DNA from 2 places in the Frigoribacterium sp. AC759 genome. Region 2 is predicted to be linked to the other one. Evidence: predicted binding sites of a transcription regulator. Region 2 holds the regulator's gene; the other holds the start of a gene.
What was found. Region 2 encodes LexA, which represses DNA repair genes until DNA is damaged. Its sites were predicted from a motif close to TCGAACANNTGTTCGA; they were not measured.

Region 1: the regulator LexA is predicted to act here: its motif matches at 2,009-2,024, upstream of ACZ6JE_RS13300 (DNA polymerase III subunit alpha).

What each region holds. Positions count from the first base shown of each region.
Region 1 is NZ_CEEDMT010000027.1:5,972-17,284, forward strand. It holds gene ACZ6JE_RS13300 (DNA polymerase III subunit alpha) at 1-1,969, opposite strand, end outside; gene ACZ6JE_RS13305 (FUSC family protein) at 2,082-3,425, shown strand; gene ACZ6JE_RS13310 (glucose-6-phosphate dehydrogenase) at 3,629-4,993, shown strand; gene ACZ6JE_RS13315 (glycoside hydrolase family 15 protein) at 5,088-6,875, opposite strand; gene pnuC (nicotinamide riboside transporter PnuC) at 6,897-7,586, opposite strand; gene ACZ6JE_RS13325 (DUF6504 family protein) at 7,710-8,036, opposite strand; gene ACZ6JE_RS13330 (App1 family protein) at 8,144-9,187, opposite strand; gene ACZ6JE_RS13335 (SOS response-associated peptidase) at 9,205-9,927, opposite strand; gene ACZ6JE_RS13340 (TetR/AcrR family transcriptional regulator) at 10,075-10,722, shown strand; gene ACZ6JE_RS13345 (DedA family protein) at 10,784-11,313, opposite strand, start outside.
Region 2 is NZ_CEEDMT010000001.1:590,460-601,772, reverse strand. It holds gene ACZ6JE_RS02780 (SseB family protein) at 1-745, opposite strand, end outside; gene priA (bifunctional 1-(5-phosphoribosyl)-5-((5-phosphoribosylamino)methylideneamino)imidazole-4-carboxamide isomerase/phosphoribosylanthranilate isomerase PriA) at 745-1,491, opposite strand; gene hisH (imidazole glycerol phosphate synthase subunit HisH) at 1,571-2,206, opposite strand; gene hisB (imidazoleglycerol-phosphate dehydratase HisB) at 2,203-2,817, opposite strand; gene ACZ6JE_RS02760 (histidinol-phosphate transaminase) at 2,814-3,899, opposite strand; gene ACZ6JE_RS02755 (LysM peptidoglycan-binding domain-containing protein) at 4,008-4,394, opposite strand; gene lexA (transcriptional repressor LexA) at 4,645-5,334, shown strand; gene hflX (GTPase HflX) at 5,405-6,949, opposite strand; gene ACZ6JE_RS02740 (class I SAM-dependent methyltransferase) at 7,033-7,641, shown strand; gene dapF (diaminopimelate epimerase) at 7,669-8,547, opposite strand; gene miaA (tRNA (adenosine(37)-N6)-dimethylallyltransferase MiaA) at 8,544-9,455, opposite strand; gene miaB (tRNA (N6-isopentenyl adenosine(37)-C2)-methylthiotransferase MiaB) at 9,476-11,059, opposite strand; gene ACZ6JE_RS02720 (regulatory protein RecX) at 11,097-11,313, opposite strand, start outside.

The DNA.
Region 1 (11,313 bases), on a different contig from region 2:
GCTCGATCCGCCCCTCTCTGTTCACGTACCGTGCGTCCACCGGCAGCGCACCGGCCACCGCGGCCCTCGAGCCGTTCACGCGCTCGATCTCGTCGAGCGCGTACGCCAGCGTGCTCTGCATGCGCACCCCCAGCACGTCGAGCTTCAGCAGACCGGCGTCGTTCATGTCGTGCTTGTCGAACTGGCTCATCGGCAGACCGATGCCGCTCGGCTGGACCGGCGTCATGCTGAGCAGACCGGAGTCGCCGAGGATCACCCCGCACGGATGCATCGAGATGTGCCGCGGCAGCCGGTCGAGTCGCTCGCTGAGATCGACCAGCAGGTCGATCTGCCCGTCGCTGCGGGCCAGCTCGGCGATCTCGCGCAGCTCGGGCTTCTCGGCCAGGGCCGTCCGCAGGTCGCGGGCGTTCGAGCGCCAGACGTTCTTGGCGACGAGGTCGATCTGCTCGTCGTCGAGACCGAGCGCCAGACCGGCGTCACGGACGGCGCCTCGCCCCCGGTAGGTCGACTGCATCGACATGAGTGTCACCCGGTTGCTGCCGTACCGGTCGAAGATCGCCCGGTAGACCTCGTGCCGCCTCGCCGACTCGACGTCGATGTCGATGTCGGGGAGCGTCTCCCGCTTGTTGCCGAGGAACCTCTCGAACAGCAGATCGTGCTCGATCGGATCGACGTTCGAGATCCGCAGCAGATAGGTGACGAGGCTGCCCGCCCCCGACCCGCGTGCGGCGTTCCGCACCCTCATGTCGCGCATCAGCTTCGACACGTCGGCCACGGTCAGGAAGTACCCGGCGAAGCCGAACCCCGTGATGATGCCGAGCTCGTAGCGCATGCGCTCGTCGACCTTCTCGCGCAGAGCGCGACCGGCGTCGCCGAACCGCTCGGTGATCCCCGCCTCCGCCCGGCGGAACAGCACCTGGTCGGGATCGCCGTCGACTCCGATCGCACTCGGCTCGGGGACCTTCGGCCGACCCCAGCCCAGATCGGCGGCGGGGTCGAGTCGGCACCGGTCGGCCAGCCGCTCGGTCGCGGACAGCATCTCGTCGGCGGAGCTGCGAGGCAGCGAGGAGGCGTCGGTCACCATCCGCGCGACGGCGCGCATCGCATCGGCCGACTTCAGGAACGCCTGCGCGTTCGGCTGCGGGCGGAAGCTGCCCAGGGCGGCGAGATGCCCTGCCGAGTCGAGGACGTCGGCGGTGACCGCCTCGTCGGGGTCGAGGTAGCGGACGGCGTTGGTCAGCACGGCCGGCACCCCGACGTGGTCGGCCAGCTCGAGCATGCGGGCCGCGTGCCGGATGCTGCGGCTCTCGCCCGGCTCGGTCAGATGGCAGACGACCTCGACCACCACGCCGCCCGGCAGCACGGCCGCCCAGTCGGCCAGCGACGCCGCCGCCTCGGTGTGCCGACCCGCCTGCACCAGTCGACCCACGTCGGAGTCCGGGCCGAGCAGCACGGTCGCGGCGGGCCCCGACTCGCCCTGGACGAACGCCCGCACCCGTGACCGGCCGATGGTCGCCACGCTGTTCGCGCTGCCGCTCGCCTTCCGCGTCGCCCGGCCGTGCGCGGCGCTGATCAACCGGCAGAGCGCCGCCCACCCCGCACCCGGAGCGCCGCCGTCGATCGACCCGTGCGCCAGCACGACGATCCGATCGACCGGAGCACCCGCGCCCGCAGCACCAGCGCCTCCGGCAGCTCCTCCGCCGGCACCCGCGCCCGCAGCACCAGCGCCTCCGCCGGCGCCGGCACCGGCCCGATCGTCGCGGCACCCCAGCTCCACCCCCACGATCGGGTCGACGCCCGCGGCGCGACACGCGCCGATGTGCCGGATCGCCCCGTAGAGCCCGTCGCGGTCGGTGATCGCCGCGGCGTCGGCCCGTCGCCCGGCCACGGTCTCGACGAGGGTCTTCGGGTGGGCGGTGCCGTAGTGCGCGCTGAACGACGACGCGACGCGGAGATGGGTGAAACGCATGACTGGTGCCTCGTGCTCAGACCCCCCGGCCGGGTCGGTTCGAACAGATGTTCGATCAGTGTACGTGGTCGACGACCCGGCGGCGACGCCCGCCGGCTGGCATCATCGAGCCATGACCGACCGCCGCTCGACCCTCGACCGGGACGCCCGCGCCGTCGGGCACTGGACCCGCGTGCTGCTCGCCCAGCCGCGCCTCCTGCTGGCCGTGAAGACGGCGTTCGCCGCGGGGCTCGCCTACTGGATCGCCCCGCAGATCCCCGGCACGGCGGCCGACTACCCCTACTACGCGCCGCTCGGCGCGGTCATCGCCATGTATCCGACGCTGCGGGCCTCCTTGCGACAGGGCATCCAGGTGCTGCTGGGCGTCGTCGTCGGCATCGCCCTCGCCACGGCGGTCTTCGCCCTGCAGGACGGGCCGCCCGGAGTCCTCGCGGTCGGCGTGCTGGTCGGCATCGGCGTCGTGCTCGCCGGCATCCGCTGGCTCGGGGCCGGTCGCGACTGGGTGCTCACCGCGGGCCTGTTCGTGCTGCTGCTCGGAGGATCCGACACCGAGTCGTACGGCATCGGCTACATCGTCCAGCTCGGCGTCGGCGTCGTCGTGGGCGTCGTCGTCAACTTCGTGATCGTGCCGCCTCTGAACACCTCGCGCGCCGAGACGCGGCTCCGGCGGGTCCGGCAGGCGCTCGCCGACCGGGCCGACGAGATCGCCGGCGTCTTCGAGACGCCCTGGCCCCTCGAGGACGACGACTGGGAGGAGCGCGTCGGCGAGCTGCCCGCGACCCTCCACAGCGTGCGCTCGTCGGTGCAGTACGCCGACGAGTCGCGGCGGATGAATCCCCGGTGGCTGCTGCGTCGACGCGATCTCGGCCACGAGTACGCCGAACTGGCCGCGTTCGAGCGGGTCTCGTTCCATCTGCAGGACATCGCCGAGGTCTCCGGGGTCCTCGGCAGGCGCATCGGCCGCCAGATCGGCATGCCCGACTCGCTCGCCCCGGCCGTGGCGCACACCCTGCACGGGGTCGCCGAGGTGATCAGGCGCCACGACTCCGACGCCGACGTGTTCGTCGAGGCGCGCCGTCGCATCGCCGACCTCTGGGAGGCGATCGACGCCCACCGCGACCGCCCCACCACCGACACCAGCGGCGGGGTGTCGATCGCCGTCTCGCTCGGTCGCATCGTCGCCGCGCTCGACCCCGACGACGGCACCGCGCCCCGGCCCTCCGAGACGGACGCGGGGACGGCGGACGCCGGGACCGACACCGAGGAGGCGCACCCCGGATCCGACGGAGCCGACGGAGACGAGACGACCGGCGCCGACGACACCGCCACCGCCGACGACTCCGCGGATGCCGACGACGCCCCGGACGCCGACGGCACCACGGGCGACGACGGCACGGCCAGGGCCACGGAGGACGACGAGGCGCCCCGCGACACCGTCCGACGCGACGCCGACTGACGGGGTGCGACGCCCGCCGCCCAAGAGCAGTACGGTTGACCGGGCACCGACGCCGAGACGCGACCCGTGCCCTGACCGGCCGGGGCGGTCGACGGGAATGCCCGTCCGCCCTGTGCGTTGACACTCGTGGCCTGAGCACCCCACCCGCCGCCAGATCGACAAGCGACGATCCGTTCGCCGCCCTCATCCATGAAAGCCGCACAGTGACAGACACCACCACCCTCATCATCCTCGGAGCCAGCGGAGACCTCACCGAGCGTCTGCTGCTCCCCGGCCTCGCCAGCCTGCTGAAGAGCGACCGCGGAGTCGACGTGCAGCTGATCGGCACCGGCCGCAGCGAGCGCAGCGCCGACGAGTGGGACGACGTCGTCAAGACGGCGTTCAACGGCGACGCCGGCAGCGACCTCGCCAAGAAGACCCTCGCGTCGAGCCGCTACATCCAGGGCGACCCCACCACGGTCGAGCACCTGAAGGCGCTGTTCGAGGCCAGCGAGGGCACGCCCGTCATGTACTTCGCCCTCCCGCCGGCGATCAGCACGAAGGTCATCCAGTCGCTGGCCGAGATCGACCTCCCCGAGGGTCTCCGCCTCGCCCTCGAGAAGCCCTTCGGCTCCGACGAGCAGAGCGCTCGCGAGCTGAACGCCGAGCTGTTGAAGATCGTCCCCGAAGAGCGCATCCACCGCACCGACCACTTCCTCGGTCGTGCGACCGTGCTCAACATGATCGGCCTCCGCTTCGCGAACCGCCTGTTCGAGCCGGTCTGGAACAGCGAGAACATCGAGAAGGTCGAGATCTTCTACGACGAGGTGCTCGGTCTCGAAGGCCGCGCCCAGTACTACGACAAGGCCGGCGCCCTGATCGACATGATCCAGAGCCACCTCCTCCAGGTGCTCGCGGTCATCGCGATGGACGCCCCGTCGTCGATCGACTCGGTCGAGCTGCGCAGCGAGATCGCGCGCGTGCTGCGTGCCACCTGGGTCAAGGGCGGCGACCCCGTCGCGTCGAGCCGTCGCGCCCAGTACTCCGCCGGCACCATCGACGGCAAGGACGTCCCCGCCTACGCCGACGAGGACGGCGTCGACGACGAGCGTCAGACCGAGACCCTGGCCGAGGTCGAGTTCGAGGTCAAGACGCGCCGTTGGGCCGGCGTGCCGTTCATCCTCCGTTCGGGCAAGGGCATGACGAAGATCCGCAAAGAGGTCCTCATCACCTTCAAGCCCGTGCCGGCGCTGCCCGAGGGGCTCAACGGCTCCTCGACGCCCGACACGCTGCGCATCGAGATCAGCCCCGAGACGATGGAGCTCGGCGTCACGACCAACGGCTCCGGCAACCCCTTCGACCTCGAGAAGTCGACCATGTCGGTGACCCTCGGCAAGCCCGAGCTCACCCCCTACGGCGAGGTGCTCAGCGGCATCTTCCACGACGACCCGACGCTCTCGATCCGCGGCGACGTGGCCGAGCGCTGCTGGGCCATCGTCGCTCCCGTGATCGACGCGTGGCAGGCCGGCCAGGTGCCGCTCGACACGTACGCGGCCGGCTCGACCGGTCCGGCGGACTGGCCCGCCTGATCCACCGGCCCACCTGAACCACGGCAGCACCCCGACGGCCGTCCCGCTCGCATCGAGCAGGGCGGCCGTCGTCCGTTCCGCCGACCGGGGGAGCCTAGGAGGCGCGGGTCGCCTGCGCGCGCCCGATCGCGTCCGCCGCACGGACCAGCGCCAGGTGCGACAGCGCCTGAGGCGTGTTGCCGACGTGTCGCCCCGTCGCGACCTCGATCTCCTCCGACAGCATGCCGACGTCGTTGCAGTAGCCGACCAGGCGATCCATCAGGGTGACGGCGTCGTCCACCCGCCCCGAGGCCGCGTACTGCTCGGCGAGCCAGAACGAGCAGGTCAGGAAGGGGTTCTCGTCGCCCGCCAGCCCATCGACGCCGCTCTCGGTGCGGTAGCGCAGCAGCAGTCCGTCGTGCAGCAGGTCGTGCTCGATCGCGGCGACGGTGCCGAGCATGCGGGGGTCGTCGGCGGCGACGAAGCCGACCTGGGCGAGCTGCAGCAGCGAGGCGTCCACCTCGGTGGTGTCGTAGTGCTGCGTGTAGGAGTTCCGTTCGGCGTTCCAGCCGTCGCGTTCGACCTCGGCCCGCACCTCGTCTCGGAGCTCGCGCCAGCGGTCGACCGGGCCGTCGAGGCCGAACTGCTCGACGCCCGCGATGGCGCGATCGAGCGCGGCCCAGATCATGACCCGCGAGTGGGTGAAGTGCTGCAGCTCGCCGCGGATCTCCCAGATGCCGCTGTCGGGCCGGGTGCGATTGTCGTCGACGTACTGCATCAGGGCCCGCTGCAACGGCCACGAGTACTCGGTCTCGTCGACGCCGAGCTGGCGGGCCTCGTGCAGGGCGATCATGACCTCGCCGAAGATGTCGCCCTGGTACTGCTTGTAGGCGGCGTTCCCGACCCGCACCGGAGCGGCGCCCCCGTAGCCGGGCAGGTGGTCGATCTCGCTCTCGTGCAGGTGGCGCTCGCCGGCGAGGCCGTACATGATCTGCACGTCGGCCGGGTCTCCGGCGATCGCCCTCAGCAGCCAGCCGCGCCAGCGATCGGCCTCCTCGACGTAGCCGTGCAGGATCAGCGCCTGCAGCGTCATCGACGCGTCGCGGAGCCAGACGTAGCGGTAGTCCCAGTTGCGCGAGCCCCCGAACTGCTCAGGCAGGCTGGTCGTCGCGGCGGCGACGATGCCCCCGGTGTCTTCGTGCGTCAGCGCTCGGAGGATCAGCAGCGAACGGCGGACCTCGCGTTCGTAGGCCGGGGGAGTCGTGCACCGTGCGGCCCAGGCCTGCCACCAGCCGACCGTGTCGTCGATGGCCGCGTCGATGTCCACCGCCGCGGGTGGCTGCCGGTGCGAGGGGTACCAGGTGAGGGAGAGGTCGACGACCTCGCCGGCCGCGACGTCGAACTCGGTCGCATGGGTGTGGTCGGTGGCGGTCAGGCGCGGCCCTCGGACGACGACGGCGTCGGGGCCGGCCGTCGCGACGAGTGCGGTGTCGTCGCCGTCGGTCACCTGCCGCACCCAGGGCATGGCGCTGCCGTAGCCGAAGCGGATGGCCAGATCGACGTGCAGGGTCACGGTGCCCGAGACCCCCGTCACCCGGCGCACGACATCGGCGCGGCGGTCGCCGTAGGGCATCAGATCGGTGACCTCGACGACGCCCGTGGCGGTCTGCCACCGCGTCACGAGCACGAACGTGTCGTCGATGTAGCGACGGGTCGCGGTGGCGTCGGCGTCGGTCGGGGCGATCAGCCACCGCCCGGCGTCGTGGTCGCCGAGCAGGGCGCCGAAGGTCGAGGCGGAGTCGAAGCGGGGCAGGCACAGCCAGTCGATGCTGCCGTCGGTGCCGACGAGGCATCCGGTGTGCAGATCACCGATCAGGGCGTAGTTCTCGATGGGCAGGGGCATGCGGCCATCCAAGCAGTCCGGTCAGCGACCCCGCTGGAGGGTGGGGTCGGGCCAGCGTGTCTCGATCTGAGGCTTCTGCCGGCGGGTGCGCGCCCAGACGACGAAGCCCATCAGGGTGAACGCGCCGTAGAAGACGTACATGAACGCCGAGGCGTAGTAGCCGGCGCTGAACAGCAGCGGTGTGCCCACGAGGTCGACGGCGACCCAGATCAGCCAGAACTCGACCCAGCCCTTGGCCATGCCGTACGTCGCCAGTAGCGAGCCCATGAAGATCCAGGCGTCGGCCCAGACGGGCTCGTACGAGCCCAGGGCGCCGAAGATCGGGGTGAGCACGGCCGTGCCGCCGAAGAGCGCCACGACGAGCAGGACGCGGTTGCGCCAGCCGGCCCACCGCGGCTCGACCGCAGCGCCGGCCCCGGTCTCGCTCTGCCGCCAGCGGCGCCACCCGTAGATCGAGACCACGATGAACATCACCTGACGCCCGGCCTGGCCGAGCAGATTGACCGGGTTCGGCGTGTCGAAGACCGCGCCGAGGAACACCGTGAAGAGCAGGGCGTTGCCGACGATGCCGATCGGCCAGGCCCAGACCTTCCGGCGCATGCCGCCGAGGGCGCTGAGCAGACCGAAGACGTTGCCGACGATCTCTCGCCAGAGGATGGTCTGATCGCCCAGCACGAGCTGAGCGTCGAAGAGCCACCGGATCACCTGCACGTCGTCCTCCTGGTCGTGGCGACGACGGTCTCCGTGATCTGCCACGGCGCTCGAGTCGCCGAGGTCGGAACGAGCGGGGTGCGTCGTTCATTCCCGAGTGCCGGCATTCCTGGTGCCGGCCGATCAGGCGAACAGCTGCTGCTCGACGCGGTCGTCGAAGACGCCGAGCAGCAGCCATGAGCCCAGCGCGGGGTCGAGGGCGAGGTCGAAGGTGCCGTCGATCCGATGGGCGCCGTCGGTCAGCGGCAGGGCGTCGACCCGCCAGACCGGCAGCTCGAGCAGATCGACCGCCCCGCCCCGAGGCGCCCGGGCAGCCGACCGCCACCACTCTCGGCGGGTGATCCACCGCTCGGGCGGGCTGACCACGCCGTACACGACGCCCCGCCACACGAATCGCAGCGGCGCCCCGTCGTCGGTCGTCTCGACCGGTACCTTCTCGTCGACCTTCATGTCGTCTCGCCCCGCTCGTCGTCGTTCGAATGTGTGTTCGAACGAAGTGTACGGTCGGCCGCCGACATCCGACCCGCGAGAGGGAGGATCGAGAGGCTGCTACGCCATCACTCGACGACGCCGGCGTCGGCGAGCTGATCCCAGAGGCCCGCGCCGTCGGGGGCGGACACCCAGGGGGTGTCGCTGCCCTGGGCGTGCTCGGAGCGCGTCGACCGGCCACCCGCGAGGACGGCCTCGCTGGGCGACAGCTGGCGGATCGCCACGGCGGCGACCGAGTCGGGGTGCTCGTGCAGGAACCGCCCGTAGAGCTCTTCGTCGTGCTGGCCGTCGTCGCCCACCAGCAGCCAGCGCATGTGCGGGAACTCCTTCGCCAGCCGGTCGAGCGACGCGTGCTTGTGCTCGCGTCCGCTGCGGAAGAAGCGGTCGTGCGTCGGGCCCCAGTCGGTCAGCAGCAGCGGACCGCTCGGGTAGAGGTTGCGCGAGAGGAACCGCGAGAGGGTGGGGGCGACGTTCCAGGCGCCGGTCGAGAGGTAGATCACCGGGCAGCCGCCAGCCGTGCGCTGCAGTCGCTCGTAGAGCACCGACATGCCGGGCACGGGGCGTCTGGCGTGCTCGTTCAGGACGAACGTGTTCCAGGCGGCCAGGAAGGGCCGGGGCAGCGATGTCACCATGACCGTGTCGTCGATGTCCGACACGACGCCGAACCGCACGTCGGGGTCGATCACGTAGACCGGGGCGTCGACGGGCAGCGAGCCCTCGCAGCTGACGGTGGCGACGTGCCAGCCCGGTTCGAGGTCGACCTCGACCCGTACGTCGAGCACGCCGCCGCGGTCGGTCGTCAGGTGGTGCGTGCGCCCGCCGAGCACGACGTCGACCCTGGCCTTCTCGACAGGCACGCTGGTGAAGCTGCGCCAACCGCGCACGTTCGCCCGGTCGATCCCCTCGAGGGTTCCCTTGCGGGTCAGCAGCACCCGCGACAGCACGCGGGCCCAGCCGGACGAGCCGTAGCCCGTGTAAGGGACGACTGTCGGGAGGAGGCCCCGCTTGCGGGCGCGCTTCTCGCGGAACCGGTGGACCGAGTTCTCGATGCGGGCGGCGCGGTGCAGCAGCGGCTCGACTCCGGCCGGTGCCGGTCTACGGGTGTCGGGCATGCGCCCATCCTGTCACGTCAGACCGGTTCGACGAGGGCGGGGGAGTCGGACGACACCGAGCCGACCTCGGACGAGACCTCGTGGAACGACATGCGGTCCGCGATCTCGGGTGCGAGCCCCGCGACCCCCTGCACGAGATCGTCGTCGCCCTCGGTCTCTGGATCGAGCCAGTCGTCCATCACGTCGGCCCCCACGAAGACCGGCATCCGGTCGTGCAGGGTCTCGAGCGGCCCCGAGGAGGCGCGGGTCAGGATCGTCGTCGACAGCAGCCACCGGGACGGTGCGTCCGGTGCCGCCCGCGGGTCGCGCCACCACTCGTACAGCGCGGCGAAGAGCATGACCTCGTCGTCGGGGAGGCGCACCAGATGGGGGTGCTTGACGCCCGCGGGGTCGGTCGTCCATTCGTAGTAGCCGGTGGCCGGCACCAGCCCGCGGCGGGCCGCCACCGCGTCGCGGAACATCGGCTTCTCGGCCGCCGTCTCCGATCGGGCGTTGAACACCGGGGCGCCCTCGGGTCCGTTCGACCCGCCGGGCACGAGTCCCCATCGGGCCGCCGCGAGCCGCCGCACAGGCGGGCCGCCGGCGTCGGCGCCGCGGGGGGCGGCGTCGACCAGCAGATTCACCGGGCGGGTCGGAGCGATATTCCAGGAAGGATCTGGGAGAGTGTCTCCTGATACATCAACGTCGAACAGGGCCACCAGGTCGCTCGAGGCGCGAGCCATCACGAATCGTCCGCACATGCGTCCATTCTCCCGGCTCGCACCGACATCGGCCGCCACCGACGGGCGGAACGGTGCACGAGGTCGGTGCGCACCGCGCCCGCGGCGCCCTCGATCGACGTCCAGCACCATGTCGCGACGACGTCGCGAATCGCAGAAGGAGAACCGTTGCTCGCCACCGAGGTCACAGAAGCACTGCCCGGGGGATCATCACTGCTCAGGAACGAGCCGGTCCAGGCCCGGAGCTCCGCGCGCCTCACGGGGCTGCTCGACGCCGCGGCGTCGATCATCGACGAGATCGGTTACGAGCGCCTGACCACCGCCATGGTCGCCGAGCGCGCGGGCGCCTCGATCGGCACCGTCTACCGGTACTTCCCCGACCGCATCGCCGTGGTCGACGCCCTCGCACTCCGCTGCATCCAGCGCCTCACGGCGACGGTCGCCGAGCGGGTGGCCGACCCCGACATCGTCGACTGGCGTCGTGCCATCGAGGCGCTCATCGACGCCAAGGCCGAGATGTACCGCGACGAGCCCGGGTTCCGCGCCATCAGGTTCGGCGACGCTCCCGACCTCGGCGCGCCGCACGAGGCGCCCGCGGGCAGCCCTCTGGCCGATCGAATCACGAGTCTGCTGGTCGACCGCTTCGGGGTCGTCCGCGACGCCGAGACCGAGCTGGCGGTCGAGGTCGTCGTCGAGATCGGCAACTCCCTCCTCGCCCGGGCGTTCGTGTCCGGCGGCGACGGCGACCCGCGCTTCATCGACGAGTGCCGACGCGTCGTCGTGGCCTACCTCGAGCCGGTGCTCGCCGTCCGCTGATCCGAGCGGTCACCCTGATCGGTCGCTCCGGGCGCTGACTCCGGGCGCTCGCCGCGGGCGGTCATTCCGAGGGGGCGTCGTCGGGGGCGGACATGTGCCGCTCCTCCCGAGCGTGCACGATCCTCTTGACGACGACCACGACCACGCCGAAGACGACGATCACCGCGACGAAGAGGTAGCCGGCCCAGTGCAGCCGGTCGGCGATCTCCCGGTAGCCGCCCGCGGCGGCGGCACCGACCGAGACGTACGCCGTCGACCACAGGATGCACGCCGGGGCCGTCCAGGCCAGGAACGTCCGGTAGCGCATCGGGCTCATCCCGACCGTCAGCGGGATGAGCGAATGCAGCACCGGTAAGAAGCGCGAGACGAACACGGCGACCCCGCCGCGACGCGCCAGGTAGTTCTCGGCCCGGACCCAGTTGCGCTCGCCGAGGCGCCGCCCGACCGCACTGCGGCGGATCGCGGGGCCGAAGCGCCGACCCAGCGCGAACCCCACGCTCTCGCCGATCAGAGCCCCGGTCACGAGCGCCAGCACCAGCGCGACGAACTCGAACGGCGTCGCGACCGCCGTGGCCGACACGATCGCCACGG
Region 2 (11,313 bases):
CGGCCATGCTGTCGACCCGGTCGGCGATGGTCGGGTCGGCGGCCCAGGCCGTCTGCAGTCGACCGAGCAGAGCCGTGAGCGCCTCGCGGTCGAGCCCGGCACGGACGCCCAGCTGCACGACGATCTCGGGGCCGCCCAGCCGGGCGCCCTCGTAGCCGGGGGCGATGACCAGGCCGGCCAGCGCCTCCTCGTCCGCCCCCGCGTCGAGGAAGGCCCGCAGCACGGTCTCGTCGGCGTGACTCGGCAGCCACGGCAGGTCTTGCGCGACCGCCCACAGGGCCGGTCGGCGCAGGGCGAACGCCGTGGGCGACCCCGGGTCGAGCACGAGCCGGTCGGTCGACTCGGACGCCGCCGCCAGGGCGATCCGCCGGGCGTCGGCCGGCACGGGACGCGCCGTGGCGCTCCAGACGGACAGCGCCGCCACCGAGGTGAAGGCGGGCAGCACGTCGCGCCCGTCGGGGCCCGCCACCGTCACGATGGACAGCTCTTGAGTCTTGTCGACCCGTCGCCCCTGCTCGTCGAGGTCCTCATCGCCCGCGACCGCCACGAGGGGGACGAGCAGCCGCGCGGGTCGCAGCGCGTCGACGACGGTGTCTTCACCGACCTCGCCGAGGTGGAACCGCTTGAGAGCCTCGAGGAGGCGCGGGTCGGCCGAGCCGTCGTCACCGGCGAACGCCGTGTCGTGATGATCGAAGGTGCGACCCTCCCAGGGTCGACCGGCGCTGTCCGAGCCGGGCGTCGACATCAGTCGGAGGCGACGTCGAGGGCCGCGGCCAGCGTGAAGGCGCCCGAGTAGAGCGCCTTGCCGACGATCGCGCCTTCGAGCCCCTGCGGGACCAGCTCGCGCAGCGCGACGAGGTCGTCGAGGCTCGAGATGCCGCCCGATGCGATCACCGGGCGATCGGTGCGATCCATCACCTGACGCAGCAGATCGACGTTCGGCCCCTGGAGGGTGCCGTCCTTGGTGACGTCGGTCACGACGTAGCGGGCGCATCCGGCCTCCTCGAGACGGGCGAGGACCGTCCAGAGGTCGCCGCCCTCCTCCGTCCAGCCACGGGCGGCCAGCGTCGTGCCGCGCACGTCGAGCCCGACCGCGACGGCCTCGCCGTACTCGGCGATGACATGCGCCGCCCACTCGGGGTTCTCGAGGGCCGCCGTACCGAGGTTGATCCGCTTGACGCCCGTGCCGAGGGCGTCTTCGAGGGAGCGGTCGTCGCGGATGCCACCGCTCAGCTCCACGTTGATGCCCTTGACCTGCTTGATGACCTTCTTGATGACCGACCGGTTGTCGCCCCGCCCGAAGGCCGCGTCGAGGTCGACCAGGTGCAGCCACTCGGCGCCCTGGTTCTTCCAGTCGTCGGCCGCCGCGACGGGGTCGCCGTATCCGGTCTCGCTGCCGGCCTCCCCCTGGGTCAGACGGACGGCCTGCCCCCCGGAGACGTCGACGGCCGGGAACAGGGTCAGGCTCGGAGTCGTGCAGAAGTCGCTCATGTCGTCTCTCTCGCGGCGGCGCCGCGCGGATCGCGTCGGGGCCCCGCTGAGCGCGGGACCGGAGTCGGGTTCGGGAGGGTCAGAGTGTGCCGAGCCAGTTCGAGAGCAGCCGGATGCCCGGCCGCCCCGACTTCTCGGGGTGGAACTGCGTGGCCCAGAGCGGTCCGTTCTCGACGGCGGCGACGAAACGGCCGCCGTGGTCGGCCCACGTGACGTGCGGCTGCGGGAACGGCGGGATCACGTCGAGGGTCCACGACTGGGCCGCGAACGAGTGGACGAAGTAGAAGCGCTCGTCGGCGACGCCGTCGAACAGCGTGCTGCCCTCGGGGACGTCGACGGTGTTCCAGCCCATGTGAGGCAGCACGTCGGCCTTCAGCTCGTCGACGACACCGGGCCATTCACCCAGCCCGCCCGCCGTCGCACCGCGCTCGACACCGCCCTCGAAGAAGACCTGCATGCCGACGCAGATGCCCATCACGGGTCGCCCGCCGGCCAGACGGCGATCGATGAGCTCGCCGCCGCGGACGGACTCGAGCGCGCTCATAACGGCGCCGAAGGCCCCGACGCCCGGCACGAAGAGGCCGTCGGCCGCCTGCACCCGGGCGCGATCGGCCGTCAGCTCGACGTCGGCCCCGGCGAGCTCGAGGGCCTTGACCGCCGAGTGGACGTTGCCGCTGCCGTAGTCGAGGACCACGACGGAGGGACGGACCGTCACAGCGCGCCCTTCGTGGAGGGGATGCCGACCACCCGCGGGTCGGGCTGCACGGCCTGGCGGAGGGCTCGCGCGAAGGCCTTGAACTCGGCCTCGGCGATGTGATGCGGGTCGCGCCCGCCGAGCACGCGGATGTGTACCGTGATGCCGGCGTGGAAGGCGATCGCCTCGAACACGTGGCGCACCAGGGACCCCGTGAAGTGGCCGCCGATCAGGTGCAGCTCGAAGCCCTCCGGCTCGCCGCCGTGCACGAGGTACGGGCGACCGGAGATGTCGACGACCGCCTGCACCAGGGCCTCGTCGAGCGGCACCAGGGCGTCGCCGTACCGTGCAATACCCGACTTGTCGCCGAGCGCCTGACGGAGCGCGGTGCCGAAGGCGATGCCGATGTCTTCGACCGTGTGGTGCGCGTCGATGTGCGTGTCACCCGTCGCCGCCACCCGCAGATCGATCAGCGAGTGCTTCGACAGCGCCGTCAGCAGGTGGTCGAAGAACGGGACGGACGAGTCGATGCTCGACGAGCCGGTGCCGTCGAGGTCGAGCGACAGCGCGATGCGCGACTCGCTCGTCTCACGCTCGAGGGAGGCCACGCGGGTAGGGGTCTGTTCGGTCACGAGGAGAGCCTAATGTCGCGCAGCGCCTCGAGGAACGCCGTGGTCTCGGCCTCGGTGCCCGCACTGACCCGGAGGTGGTGGGGGATGCCGAGGTTCCGCACGATGATGCCCCGGGCGAGCAGACGCTCGAACACGTCGGCCGGATCGTCGACCCCGCCGAACAGCACGAAGTTCGACCAGGTCGGCCAGGGCTCGTAGCCGAGCTCGGTCAGCACCCGGACGATCCGGTCGCGTTGGGTGGCGATCTCGCCGACCATGGCGAGCATCTCGTCGGCGTGGGAGAGCGCGGCGATCGCGGCGGCCTGGGTCAACGACGACAGGTGATAAGGGAGGCGCACCAGACGGAGCGCGTCGGTCACGGCCGGGTGGGCGGCGAGGTATCCGACTCGCGCCCCGGCGAAGGCGAAGGCCTTGCTCATGGTGCGGGAGACGATGAGACGCGGCCGGCCTTCGAGCAGGGTCAGAGCGGTGGGCTGGCCGACGGGCATGAACTCCGCGTACGCCTCGTCGACGAAGACGATTCCGTCGGTCGCGTCGTAGGCGGCCTCGACCGTGGCGAGGTCGAGGGGCGTGCCCGTCGGGTTGTTCGGACCGCAGAAGAACACGATGTCCGGTTCGGTGCGACGAATCTCGGCGACCGCCGTCTCGGGACTGATGGTGAAGTCGACGTCTCGCGCACCCTCGACCCAGGTGCTCCCGGTGCCCGCCGCGATGATCGAGTGCATCGAGTACGTCGGAGGGAAGCCGAGGACGCTCCGCCCGGGGCCGCCGAAGGCCTGGAGGATCTGCTGGATGACCTCGTTCGAGCCGTTCGCCGCCCAGATGTTGTCTCGGGTGAGGCCGTGACCCAGGTAGTCGGCCAGGGAGTCCCGCAACTGCGTGAACTCGCGGTCGGGATACCGGTTCACCTCGAGGACGGCCTGCGCGATCGATGCGACGATGTCGCGTGCGACGTTCTCGGGAATCGGATGCGTGTTCTCGTTGACGTTGAGAGCGACCGGCACCCTGGTCTGCGGTGCGCCGTACGGCGTCAGGCCACGGAGGTCGTCACGGATGGGGAGGTCGTCGAGACTGAAGGACACCGCTCCATGGTAGGTCTCCACCGGACGGAGTCCCGAATCGTCGACCCTCGGCTGGCAGCGGTCGCGACCCCTCGAGGTCTCTTCAGACGGAGCCCGATGGACGGCCCGTCAGTCGGCGTACTGAGCGGGGACGGCGAGCGACTGCCCCGCCGCGACCTCGGTGCTGCTGAGGTTGTTCAACTGCACGATGTCGCTGATGACGTCGCGGGGGTCTTTGGTGGGTGCGATCTCGGACGCGACCTGCCACAGGGTGTCTCCCCCGTCGACCGTGACGTAGTCGAACGACGCCGCACCGGCGGTGTCCGACGCGACTGCACCGGGCCCGGCGAGGAGCACGCCGCCGACGACACCGGCGACGAGCAGACCGACGGCGGTGCTGACGACACGACGCCCCCGCCGGGTGATGCGCAGCCGGACGCGCGGGGGCGAAGAGAAGGAGGCGACGGCGTCGTCGGTGGGGGTGGGAGTGGCAGTGGTGGTCGTGATGGCGCTCATGAGGTGGTCCTTTCACCGCTAGAGGAGACGTCCGTGTTCGTGCCCGGCGATCGGCCGGGAACACCGGGCACGAAGACGTGTTCCGAACATATCTTCGATCAAAGTCGATTTCAACCCCGATGTTCGATTTTCTCGACGTGGATCGGCGACACACTCGAACATGTGTTTCGCCGAAGACGCCGCATCGGATACGGTTTCGATCGGTGGTCCGAGTAGAACAGCGACCACCGACATCCACGGCAGGAGACACATGAGCGACGCGCAGCGCACCCGGTCGACCGAGACGGGCTCGGTCACGCGCAAGGAGCTGACGGCCAAGCAGACGTCGATCCTGACGGCCATCCAGCAGAGCATCGGACAGCGCGGATACCCGCCGAGCATGCGGGAGATCGGCGACGCCGTCGGTCTGAAGTCGCTGTCGAGCGTGACCCACCAGTTGAACCAGCTCGAGCTCGCGGGTCGCATCCGACGCGATCCGAACCGGCCCCGCGCCCTCGAGGTCCTCTCGACCGAGGCGCCCGCCCTCGCACCCGTGACGAGCATCCTCACGACGAGCGACGACGGCGACACCGCGCACGTCCCGATGGTGGGGCGCATCGCCGCCGGCATCCCGATCACGGCCGAGCAGCAGGTCGAGGACGTGATGCCCCTCCCCCGCCAGCTCGTCGGCAAGGGCGACCTCTTCATGCTGCGGGTCGTCGGCGACTCGATGATCGACGCCGCCATCTGCGACGGCGACTGGGTCGTCGTCCGGCAGCAGAACTCGGCGGAGAACGGCGACATCGTGGCCGCCATGCTCGACGACGAGGCGACGGTCAAGGTCTTCCGTCAGCGTGACGGCCACACCTGGCTGCTGCCCCGCAACAGCGCGTTCGAGCCGATCGTCGGCGACCACGCTCAGATCGTCGGCAAGGTCGTGGCCGTGCTCCGGTCGGTGTGACCCCGACTCGACGAACGACGAAGCCCCCCGCCATTCGGCGGGGGGCTTCGTCGTGGTCGACTCGGTCGGCTCAGCTCGAGACGGCCTCGCGGTCGACAAACGGCGACAACCACGCCACGTCGCTCGGGTAGACCCGGGCGTGCACGCGCGTGCCGGCCTCCTCGTACGCCGTCTCGACGACACGACCCGAGTCGTGGAGATGAGAGACGACGTCGCCCCTGTCGTACGGTACGAGCAGCTCGAGTTCGACGTCAGGGGTCGGAAGGGTCGAGGCGATGCGCTCGAGGAGCTCGTCGATGCCCTCGCCCGTCCGGGCGGAGACGAAGACCGCGGTCGGGACGAGGCCCTGGAGCACGAGTCGCTGGTCGGGGTCGACCAGGTCGCTCTTGTTGAACACCACGATCTCGGTGATGTCGCCCCCGTCGACCTCGCTGACGACCTCGCGGACCGTCGCGAGCTGCGCCGCCGGATCGGGGTGCGAGCCGTCGACGACGTGGACGATGACGTCCGACGCCGCGACCTCCTCGAGGGTGGAGCGGAAGGCTTCGACCAGCTGATGCGGCAGGTTTCGGACGAAACCCACCGTGTCGGCGTACGTGAACGGCCGGCCGTCCGTCGTCGAGCTCTTGCGCACCGTCGCGTCGAGGGTCGCGAAGAGGGCGTTCTCGACGAGCACGCCCGCACTCGTCAGCCTGTTGAGCAGGCTCGACTTGCCCGCGTTGGTGTAGCCGGCGATCGCGACCGAGGGCACCTCGTTGCGGTCGCGATTGGCCCGCTTGGCGTCGCGCGCGGGCTTCATCTCCTTGATCTGCCGACGGAGGCGCGCCATGCGCGTGTGGATCCGTCGCCGATCGAGCTCGATCTTGGTCTCTCCGGGGCCGCGGCTGCCCATTCCGGCACCCGCGCCTCCTACCTGGCCACCGGCCTGCCGCGACATCGAGTCGCCCCAGCCGCGCAGTCGGGGCAGCAGGTACTCGAGCTGCGCCAGTTCGACCTGCGCCTTGCCCTCCCGGCTCTTGGCGTGCTGACTGAAGATGTCGAGGATGACGGCCGTGCGGTCGATGACCTTGACCTTGACCACGTCTTCGAGGGCACGACGCTGGCTTGGCGCGAGCTCCGTGTCGGCGATCACCGTGTCGGCGCCGAGAGCCGCGACGGTCATCCGCAGCTCTTCGGCCTTGCCGCTGCCGAGGTACGTGCTCGGGTCGGGGTTGGGCCGACGCTGCAGCAGCCCGTCGAGGACGACGGCGCCGGCCGTCTCGGCCAGGGCCGACAGCTCGCGGAGGGAGTTCTCGGCGTCGGAGAGCGAACCCTGCGAGTAGACGCCGATCAGGACGACGTTCTCGAGCCGGAGCTGGCGGTACTCGACCTCGGTGACATCCTGGAGCTCGGTCGAGAGCCCCGCCACACGACGGAGCGCCTGGCGATCGTCGCGGTCGAACTGGTCGCCGTCCGAGCCGGTGTCGTGCAGAGAGCGGGTCTGGATCGCCTGCGCAGGCGAGAAGACGGTGTAGGCGGAAGCCCGGGACGCCGCACGGTCGAGCACGCGGGCGACGACGTCGTCACCCTGCTCGGAACGCTCGGCATCGAGCGGGTTCGTGGGGAGGTCTGTCATCGGAGTGATACTAGCCCTTTCGTCAGGCGGTGAGCGGGGAGCCGATTCGGCCGCCCGTGGGGATTGTCGATAGGTTGTGGGCCATGGCGAGCGAGCACTACTTCTCTTCGGAACCGGAGAGCCTGATGCGGCGCCGGACCATCTCGGTGACCCTCGCGGGCCGCGAACTCGAACTCACCACGGCCGCGGGCGTCTTCAGCCCCGATCGGGTGGACGCCGGGACGGCCGTCCTCCTGGCCGACGTGCCCACGCCGCCGACCTCGGGTCATCTGCTCGATGTCGGATGCGGATGGGGGCCCATCACCCTGAGCCTCGCGTTGTCGTCACCCGACGCGACGGTCTGGGCCGTCGACGTGAACAAGAGGGTGCTGGAGCTCGTGCGCGAGAACGCCCGGGCCGCAGGCCTCGAGAACGTCAACGCCGTCGAGCCCGACGATGTTCCCGCCGACCTGCGGTTCTCGACGATCTGGTCGAACCCGCCCATCCGCGTCGGCAAGAACGAGCTGCACGGGCTCTTGACCAAGTGGCTCCCCCGACTGGAGGTCGGGTCGGACGCGTGGCTCGTCGTCCAGAAGAACCTCGGCGCGGACTCGCTGCAGAAGTGGATGAACTCCGAGCTGGGCGACGTCGTCGACGTGACCCGCGCCTCCACCAGCAAGGGCTACCGCGTCTTGACGGCCCACCGTCGCTGATCAGCGAGGCAGGCCCGACGACGGCGGTCAGATCTCGAGCGCCCCGTTGAAGACCAGATCGGCCGGACCGCTGAGCGAGACGTGCTCGCCGTCGTCCGTCGGCACGACCAGGACGCCGACCGTGCCACCCGGGACCTCGACGCGCCACTGATCGGGCGCCCCGGCACCGGCCCAGTGCCGCGTCGCGAGGGCCGCCGCCGCCGCTCCCGTGCCGCACGAGAGGGTCTCGCCGCTGCCCCGCTCGTGCACGCGCATGCGGATGTGGCCGATGCCGTCGACCACCAGGGGGTCGGCCGGGACGACGAACTCGACGTTCGCGCCCTCGACGGGTGCGGGGTCGAGGACGGGGAGGTACGAGAGGTCGAGCGCGTCGAGCTCGTCGTCGGTCGCCAGCGCGACGACGACGTGCGGATTGCCGACGGACAGCGACAGACCGGGGCGGGCCGCATGCAGCTCTCGAGCCCGCACCGTCGGCGACTCGTCGGAGAGCGACCAGAGGCCGAGATCGACCTGGAAGCCCGTCATACTGCGCTGGACGTGGCGCACCCCCGCCCGCGTGCCGATCGCCAGGGTGCCGCCCGGCTCGAGCGTCGCGAGGCCGCGGTCGGTCAGGTAGCGGACGAAGACCCGGATGCCGTTGCCGCACATCTCGGCCGCACTGCCGTCGGCGTTGTGGTAATCCATGAACCACTCGGCGGCCGGGTCTTCGGCCAGGGCGTTCCGGCCGTCGGGGAGGTGCTCGGACCGGACCGCACGGATCACGCCATCGCCGCCCACGCCGAAGTGGCGATCGGTCAACGCCCGGATCGCCACGGGGTCGAGGGGGAACTCGCCGTCGGGGTCGGAGAACAGCACGAAGTCGTTGCCCGTGCCCTGGCCCTTGGTGAACTGGAGAGTGGTGGTCACGCGTCGAGTGTATCGAGGGCCGCCTCGACGCCCCCGGGGTCGCCGGACCGCACCCAGCGGACGTCGGCGTATCGACGGAACCAGCTCACCTGACGACGCGCGTAGCGGCGGGTCAGAGCCGCACTGGTCTCGATGGCGTCGGACTCCGTCAGTTCGCCGCGCAGCTGGGCGGCCGCCTGCGCGTAGCCGATCGCTCGACTCGCCGTGACGCCGCGCTCGAGACCGTGCGCGAGGAGACCGCGGACCTCGTCGACGAGGCCGTCGCCCCACATCCGCTCGACCCGGGCGTCGAGTCGCTCGACGAGGGCCTCTCGATCGTCGTGCACGCCGACGATGGCCGAGGGGCGCCAGCGGGCCGCCTCGTCGGGCAGGCGGGCCGAGAACGGCTCGCCGGTCAGCTCGCCGACCTCGAGGGCACGGACGAGACGGCGGATGTTCGTCGAGCCGATCTTCTGGGCGGCCAGCGGATCCCGGTCGCGCAGCAGGCGGAAGAGCGCACCCGGCCCCTGGGCCTCGCCGACGGCCTCGTAGCGCGCACGGATGGCCGGGTCGGTGCCCGGGAACCGGAGGTCGAACAGCACACTCGACACGTAGAGCCCCGAGCCGCCCACGAGCACCGCCACCGCACCCCGCCCCTGGACCTCGTCGATGACCGTCCGGGCGCGCCGCTGGTACCACTCGACGCTCGCCTCGTCGGTCACATCGAGCTCGTCCAGGAGGTGGTGCGGTATGCCGCGCCTCTCGGAGACCGACAGCTTCGCGGTTCCGATGTCCATGCCCCGGTAGAGCTGCATCGCGTCGGCGTTGACGATCTCCGCCGGGCGACCGCTCGACCGGAGCCGCTCGGCCAGGTCGAGGGACAGCGCGGACTTGCCGGTGCCCGTGGCACCGACCAGGGCGATCAGCATCTCTCGTCGACCCCGCGGACTCAGCGGAGACCGTCGGCGGCGTCGTAGATGGGCGTCGTCGACACGCGCAGGGTCGGCAGACCCAACGACACCCTCGGTGCCCCGGAGGCGCCGGTCGAGCCGGTCGCGGACGCCGGCACCCCGCACGAGTCGGCCTGGGCGCGGTCGTAGGCGTCGCCTGCCCGCGTGCGTCGCACGTCGAAGACGGAGCCGATCGACGACTCGGCGAGGAGATGGAAGGGAGCCGCCCCGGTCACGTCGACCGTCACGACATCGCCCGGTCGAGGCGCCTCGACTCCGTCGGGGACGTCGAGGTGGACGAGACGGCTGTCTTCGGCCCGACCGGACAGCCGGTGGGTCTCGGCGTCCTTCCGACCCTCGGTCGCCGAGATGAGCACTTCGACCCTTCGGCCGACGAGAGCGCGGTTCTCGTCGAAGGAGATCCGGTCTTGGAGGGCCGTCAGCCGCTCGTAGCGTTCTTGGACGATCTCTTTGGGGATCTGATCGGCCATCTCCCCCGCGGGCGTGCCGGGTCGGACGGAGTACTGGAAGGTGAAAGCCGAGGCGAAACGCGCCTCCTCGACCACTCGGAGCGTGTCGACGAAGTCGGCTTCGGTCTCACCCGGGAAGCCCACGATGATGTCCGTCGAGATCGCCGCGTCGGGCATCGCGGCCCGGACCCGGTCGATGATGCCCAGGAACTTCGCGCTGCGATAGCTGCGTCGCATCGATCGGAGGATCGCATCGGACCCCGACTGGAGGGGCATGTGCAGCTGCGGCATCACCGCAGGGGTCTCGGCCATGGCGTCGATGACGTCGTCGGTGAAGGCGGCCGGGTGCGGGCTGGTGAAACGGACGCGCTCGAGGCCGTCGATGGCGCCGACGGCACGGAGGAGCTTGCCGAAAGCGAGGCGGTCGCCGAACTCGACCCCGTAGGAGTTGACGTTCTGACCGAGCAGGGTCACCTCGATGGCGCCGTCGTCGACGAGGGAGCGGACCTCGGCGAGGATGTCGCCCGGGCGCCGATCGCGCTCTTTGCCGCGCAGCGTCGGCACGATGCAGAAGGTGCAGGTGTTGTTGCAGCCGACCGAGATGGAGACCCAGCCGGAGCTGACCGAGTCGCGCTTGGCCGGCAGGGTCGAGGGGAACACGTCGAGCGATTCGAGGATCTCGACCTGCGCCTCGTCGTTATGACGAGAACGCTCGAGGAGCGTCGGCAGCGCCCCGACGTTGTGGGTGCCGAAGACGACGTCGACCCAGGGCGCGCGCTCGAGGACGGCCTCTTTGTCTTTCTGCGCGAGGCATCCGCCCACGGCGATCTGCATGCCCTCCCGCCGCCGCTTGACGCCCGCCAGCCGCCCCAATGTGCCGTAGAGCTTGTTGTCGGCGTTCTCTCGGACGGCGCAGGTGTTGATGACGACGACATCCGCTTCACCGTCGACGGCCGGCTCGTAGCCGGCGGCCTCGAGGGATCCGCTCAGACGCTCGCTGTCGTGCACGTTCATCTGGCACCCGAACGTCCGCACCTCGTAGGTGCGACGCGCGGGAGCCGCGAGGCCGTCTGCTCGGGCTTCGGAGACCGGGGCGGGGAGAACCGTCGACATAGTCGGAGAGTCTACGGCCGCGGCCCCGGTCGACCGATCATCGGAAGCGGACGCCGCCCCGACCGCGAGGAAGAGCCTTCTCCACCGCCCGACGGATCGTCTCGGACCGATAGCCGCGGCGCATCAGGTACCCGTTCAGACGCCGCTCCGCGGTCGCCTGATCGAGCCCCTGCAACGACGTGGCGCGCTTCAGCGCCCACTCGTCGGCGCGTGACTGCTCGTCGTCGTCGTCGATCTCGGACATCGCCTGCTCG